2 regions of the Klebsiella sp. genome follow, and region 2 is predicted to be linked to the other one. Evidence: predicted binding sites of a transcription regulator. Region 2 holds the regulator's gene; the other holds the start of a gene.
What was found. Region 2 encodes PurR, which represses purine synthesis genes. Its sites were predicted from a motif close to CANGCAAACGTTTGCNTG; they were not measured.
Positions count from the first base shown of each region.

Region 1 (3,418 bases), on a different contig from region 2:
CAATTTTCGCCCCCAGCTTAGTCCCCATATTCACACGGGCGCTGTAGACGGAAATTTTGTCGATGAATGAATCCGGACGCGCGAAGTAAACGTATTCGAACAGGCACGGATTGCTAACCGGGTTCTCGGCGCACTGGCGAGTGAACAACTGGCCTTTTTCGGTGATATACACCGCTTCGCCAGGCGCAACGTCACGTAAGAACTCAAAGCCCAGGGTATCCAGAGCAACGCTTTCCGAGGCCACCATATACTCAGTGCGGCCATCGCCAATATCACGCTTGCCCAGCACCAGCGGACGGATGCCGTTCGGGTCGCGGAAGGCGACCATGCCGTGGCCGATAATCATCGCCACGCAGGCATAAGCGCCGCGAATCTGGCGGTTAGTGGCGGCAATCGCCGCAAAAATGTTGTCTGCTTCCAGCGGATAATGGCGGAAATTATCCAGCTCGCTGGCAAAAATGTTGAGCAGGATTTCGGAGTCGGAGGTGGTGTTGATGTGGCGGCGTTTTTCTTCAAACAGCTTTTGACGCAGCTCGTGAGCATTAGTCAGATTGCCGTTGTGCGCCAACGTAATGCCATATGGAGAGTTGACGTAGAAAGGCTGAGCCTCGGAGGCGCTGGAGCTGCCAGCCGTCGGGTAACGAACGTGACCGATCCCCATATTGCCTTGCATACGCTGCATATGGCGAGCTTCAAACACATCGCTCACCAGCCCGTTCGCTTTACGCAAACGAAAACAGTTGTTCGCATCGATGGTGATGATGCCTGCGGCATCCTGCCCACGATGCTGAAGCACCGTTAACGCGTCATAAATCGACTGGTTTACCGGCATAACACCGGCGATACCGACAATACCGCACATACGTCTTTTCCTCGTTAAGCTACATCCCAACGCTTATGCTTTGGGCAAGAAACTTGACGAGCTCTGCAGATAGTCAAAGAACCATCTGATAACGAAACTGAACTGTGGGATAAGCTCAGACTTTTGCCAGTCATCGCTTTTCGCCATACTGGTAAAACTATCGAGAAAAAACAGAATCGCAGAGACGATTAGCACACCGCGCAGGGCGCCAAAACAGATCCCCAACACCCTGTCGGTACCCGACAGGCCGGTTTTCTCCACCAGCTGACCTATCACAAAGTTAACGATAGCGCCGACGATAAGCGTCGCGATAAACAGTATCGCGATAGCAATCCCATTTCGGACCAGTTCGTCTTCAAAGCCCGTGAACCAGACAGCCAGGTAAGTGTAGTAATGACTGGCAACAAAGAAAGCGCATCCCCAGGTTACCAGCGATAAAGCTTCACGAACAAAGCCGCGGATCAGGCTGACCAAAGAGGAAAAACCAATCACCGCAATTATGGCGTAATCAATCCAGACCATATACGTCCCACGATTTTACGCCCTGTCGTCCGGTTCGGGGCGCATTCTAACAGAAAAAGAAAACGTTTGCGTAGGGATTTCCATGCCCTACAGAAATAAAAATGGCGCTGAAAAAACATTCAACGCCATACTGCCTTTCGCCTCTTCAGGGCGCGTCAGACAGGGGTTTCCGTGCTCTGGCCCTACCTTTCTTTATTAAAAAAGGGAAGGTTAGTTCGGGCTAAAGCCCATGACTACACCGCTAAGTCCGGACAGCTTGTTCAGCTCGCCAAGCTGCCCCTTCAGCTTATCTTTCGAAGCATCCGGGCCGACCAGAATACGGGTGATTTTACCCTGCACCGGCGTCGAAGGCGACGTATAAACTTTGAAGCCAGCAGCGCGCAGCTTACCGACGATCTCGTTGACCTTATCGGCATTCTTCAGCGCGCCTAACTGCACAACATAGGCTTTCCCGGTCGGGGCCGGAATTTCAGCCTGCTGTTGCGGTTTAGGCGCAAGTGTCTGCACCGCGACCTGCTGCGGAGGCTGAGGTTGCGGCTTCTCTACCGGCTTCGGTTGAGGTTTAGGCTGCGGCTGTGGTTTTGGCGCGACAACCGGCTCCTGCACCACATCAAAACTGTTATTGTTCACCGGGATCCGCGAAGGATCGAGCGACGGTGCCGCTGCATCCCCAGCTCTCACCTCTTCGGCGGCCCCTTCCGGAGGCTGCGAAGGCAGCGTCTGAGTCGCTGCTGGCAGCATATCTGGCTCATCGCGGTCGCCTGGTTTTGGTACCAGTGGGATTGCGGCAAACTCATCCTGATAATGTTTTTTCTGACCATCAAGCAGCCCTGGCAGGATAATAACCCCCAGTGCCACCAGTACGATCGTCCCGACTAAACGGTTCTGAAACTTACTCGCCACCGATTCTCCCCGCGTCTATCTCTTCCATTACATGCGCCACCGTGTGGAATGAACCACACACCAGCACCGTATCCTGTGGTCTGGCATCTGCCATCGCAGCGTACCAGGCCTGCACAACGCTGGTATAGACTTTGCCTGCGCGTAAATGTTCCAGCAGTTGCTCTGCCGTCGCGCCGCGCGGCCCTTCAAGCGGCGCACAGTACCAATCGTCAACTTCCGCCTTCAGGTTTTCCAGCGTACCGGCGATGTCCTTATCATGCAGCATACCAATAACCGCCAGCACGCGCCCCGTTTTCGGTAAGGTTTTGAGACGCCCGGCGAGATACGTCGCCGCATGCGGGTTATGAGCAACATCAAGGATGACTCTCGGGGTGTCGCTAATTATCTGAAAACGCCCCGGCAGCATCGCCTTTTGAATACCGTCGCGAATCGCCTGCTCGTCAACCTTGAGCTTGCTGGCACGCAGGGCAGCGAGCGCAGTTGCGGCATTCGGCATAGGTACCTGTGGCAGCGGCAGGTCGGTGAGTGCGCCGTTTTCATCACTGAAAGACCAGCTCTGCTCACCGGCCTCATAGCCCCAGTCAACGTCGCGGCACAGGAGTTGCGCGCCCTTTTCGCTCGCAACCTCGGCGATAGTTTGGGGCATATCGGGTTCACCAACGATAGCCGGTTTACCACTGCGAAAAATACCTGCCTTCTCGCGGCCAATACTTTCGCGATCCGGTCCCAGCCAGTCCGTATGGTCAAGCGCAATACTGGTGACTACCGCCACGTCGGCATCAACAATATTAGTCGCATCCAGGCGACCACCGAGACCCACTTCAAGGATAACGACATCCAGTTGCGCCTGCTGAAATAGCCACAGCGCGGAAAGCGTACCAAATTCAAAATAGCTCAGAGAAATCTCGCCGCGCGCCGCTTCGATTTCAGCAAAGGAAGTGGTATGCGCAAGTTCCGACAGCTCTTCGCCTTGTACGCGCACCCGCTCGGTATAGCGCACCAGATGCGGCGAACTATAAACACCCACTTTGAAGCCCGCGGCCATCAGTACCGATTCCAGGGTACGGCAGGTCGTTCCTTTGCCGTTGGTTCCCGCCACCGTGAACACAAACGGTGCAGGTTTTAATACCG
Region 1 covers NZ_JAPUEW010000017.1:45,007-48,424, reverse strand. The annotation lists gene purF (amidophosphoribosyltransferase) at 1-862, opposite strand, end outside; gene cvpA (colicin V production protein) at 896-1,384, opposite strand; gene dedD (cell division protein DedD) at 1,595-2,287, opposite strand; gene folC (bifunctional tetrahydrofolate synthase/dihydrofolate synthase) at 2,277-3,418, opposite strand, start outside.
Region 1: a site for PurR is predicted at 1,440-1,457, ahead of cvpA (colicin V production protein). Genes of this name have one in related genera too.

Region 2 (3,418 bases):
GGTGCCGACAACCGTCTTTTTCGCCGCTTTCAGACGCAGGGCAGGCAGCATGAGTAACAGGGTTATCGCGAACAGAACGGCGAAAATAGCCTGCCATTCGAAATGAACCAGCAGCCAGCTGCCGAGCAGCGGCGCCAGTGCTGGAGACAAGCCCACCAGCGGCATAATGGCGGCAAAAATACGGTTTGTGCGATGGGCTGGGTAGTAATCGGTCACCATCGCTTGCCAGGTCACGGCGGCGGCGCAAACGCCAATCGCCTGAATGAAGCGCAGCGCCAGCATCAGTGTGGCATCTTGCACCCAAAGCATCCCCAGACAGCCGATAGCGAAAATGACCAGGCCGCTTAGCAGTACCGGCTTGCGTCCGTAACGGTCGGAGAGCGGCCCCCAAAAAAGCTGTCCAATGGCAAAGCCTGCCAGGAACAAGCTCAGGCTGGCGCTGACTGAAGCCGCTGAAGTGTTGAGATCTTGTTGGATCGCGGCGAAAGCCGGCAGATACATATCGGTGGCCAGAAAGCCGAGCACGCTGAGCCCGGCCAGCCAAACTAAAAATCCTTTCCCAGGTTGTTGCAATTGTTGCATAAAATTCTCTTGTTATTGATGCAGGTACGGTGCGGCAGAGTGTAGGGAGTGCATTCGGGCTTGTGAAACGCTAATATTTGTCAGGTGGATTCAAAAATTTTGTAGGCAGAATATGTGGTCAGAATACTCACTTGAGGTGGTTGATGCTGTCGCGCGTAACGGCAGTTTTAGCGCAGCGGCGCAGGAGCTACACCGCGTACCTTCAGCGGTGAGTTATACCGTGCGTCAGTTGGAAGAGTGGCTGGCGGTTCCGCTCTTTGAACGCCGTCACCGCGATGTCGAATTAACCCCGGCCGGGGTCTGGTTTTTGCAGGAAGGGCGCTCTGTTATCAAAAAAATGCAGATCACTCGTCAGCAATGCCAGCAGATAGCCAACGGTTGGCGCGGGCAGCTATCCATTGCTGTCGATGACATCGTCAAACCGGCGCGCATGCGGCAAATGATCGTTGATTTCTATCGTCATTTTGATGACGTTGAACTGATTGTCTTTCAGGAGGTATTCAACGGTGTCTGGGATGCGTTAGCTGATGGCCGCGTGGAATTAGCTATCGGTGCGACGCGCTCAATTCCCGTCGGCGGGCGCTATGCGTTTCGCGATATGGGGATGCTGAGTTGGGATTGCGTGGTGGCCAGCGATCATCCGTTGGCGAAAATGGACGGCCCGCTAAGCGACGATGTGTTACGCAACTGGCCGTCGCTAGTACGGGAAGATACTTCGCGCTCGCTACCGAAACGCACGACATGGCTGCTGGATAATCAGAAGAGGGTGGTGGTGCCAGACTGGGACGCTTCCGCGACCTGCCTCAGCGCAGGGTTGTGTGTTGGCATGGTGCCAAAGCATTTTGCACAGCAGCGAATTGATAGCGGAGAATGGACGGCTCTGGCGCTGGAAAACCCATTCCCTGATGCGGCCTGCTGCCTGACGTGGCAACAAAGCGACGCTTCACCGGCGCTGATGTGGCTGCTGGATTACCTTGGCGACAGTGAAACGCTGAACAGGGAGTGGCTGCGGGCGCCGGAATAGCCGGCCCCGCGAGGAGAATTAACGGCGATAATCGACAAACGGGCCGTCGGCCACGGATCGACGTTCGACCAGGCGCGGATGTACTTCAATAGACTGGGAAATTTCGCGCTTGTTGACGATGCGGTCCAGCAGCATATTGAAGGCCGCTTCGCCCAGAGAATCTTTTGGCTGATGGATGGTGGTCAGCGCCGGGCTGAAGTAGCGGGCGTTGCGCACATTGTCATAACCGATCAGCGAAATATCCTGCGGCACGCGCAGACCCATTTCATCAGCCGCACAGATAGCGCCCATCGCCATGATATCCCCGCCGCAGAAAATCGCCGTCGGGCGATGGTGCTGGCTGAGGATTTGCTGCATCGCGCGGTAGCCGGATTCCGGCTCGAAATCACCTTGCACTACCCAGTTTTCAGGAACGTTGATCTGCGCTTCTTCCATCGCTTTCATAAAGCCGGCCAGGCGGCCGGCACCGGTGTTCCGCTCAAGCGGGCCGGGGATCACGCCAATTTCGCGATGACCGCGTTCCACCAGATAGCGCCCGGCAATATAACCCCCTTCGAAGGCGTTATCGATAACCGAGTCGGTAAAGTCGGCTTTTGCTTCACCCCAGTCCATCACGACCATCGGAATATGGCGATACTCTTCCAGCATGCTCAATACCGACTCAGGATACTCAGAACACATCACCAGCAGGCCGTCCACGCGCTTCTGCGCCATCATTGACAGGTAGGCGCGCTGTTTCTCCGGATCGTTCCATGCGTTGCCGAGAATCAGGGTATAGCCCTTCTGGAAGCAACTTTTCTCAACGGATTCGATAATTTCGGCAAAATAGGCCGCTTCACTGCTGGTCGCCAGCAATCCGATAGACTTAGTGTGATTAACCTTCAGGCTGCGAGCAACGGCGCTGGGGGAGTAGTGCAGTTCTTTAATCGCAGCCCACACAGCGTTGCGCGTCTCTTCCGCAACGAAACGCGTTTTGTTAATTACATGTGATACTGTTGTAGTGGAAACGTTTGCGCGCTTCGCTACATCTTTAATAGTTGCCATTACTTCTCACTCCAGACCTTGACCTGATCGTCCGTTTATCGGTACGTAAACGTTTGCCTGTACACACCCTGATGCCAAAATTAATCATTACATCACGTCGGGAAAACGACACAGAACGACAGGAAGGGGTCAATGGCCGATACGCTTTCAAATTAGCGTGGGATTTTGTCCGATCTTGGGGCAAAGGGGAAGAGCAAAAATGTGCATCCCTCTAAATCTCGGAAGATATTTGCGCTAATCTATGTAAAAATGAGCAAGCTCACTTTTCATGTGGGGATAATCAAGGGGAAAAATTGATGGATACAGATTTAAAGTTTTCGCTGACAACGACGATTATTGTTCTGGGTTTGATTGTCGCCGCAGGGCTGACCGCCATACTGCACTAATTCCAATATGAGGGAGGCATCGTTCTCCCTTTTCTTTTTCCGCCATTATTATCAATTTCGCAAAAATATTTTGCCATTTCGTTTACTTTTGTTTTTCTGTGATTGATGTCATGCTTTTGGCTTCTGATGAGATGCCGTCGCTGAAGACGGCCCGATGGAGTCATTGAATGAAAATCAACTTTCCCCTGCTCGCTCTGGCGATCGGTGCCTTCGGTATCGGTACTACCGAGTTCTCCCCAATGGGGCTATTACCGGTTATCGCCAAAGGCGTGGATGTCTCTATTCCGGCTGCGGGAATGCTTATTAGTGCCTATGCCATTGGGGTGATGGTTGGCGCGCCGCTGATGACTCTGTTGCTTTCGCACCGTGCGCGCAGAAATGC
Region 2 covers NZ_JAPUEW010000042.1:99,075-102,492, forward strand. The annotation lists gene punC (purine nucleoside transporter PunC) at 1-573, opposite strand, end outside; gene punR (DNA-binding transcriptional activator PunR) at 695-1,606, shown strand; gene purR (HTH-type transcriptional repressor PurR) at 1,625-2,650, opposite strand; gene cydH (cytochrome bd-I oxidase subunit CydH) at 2,947-3,036, shown strand; gene QVF11_RS12435 (MFS transporter) at 3,204-3,418, shown strand, end outside.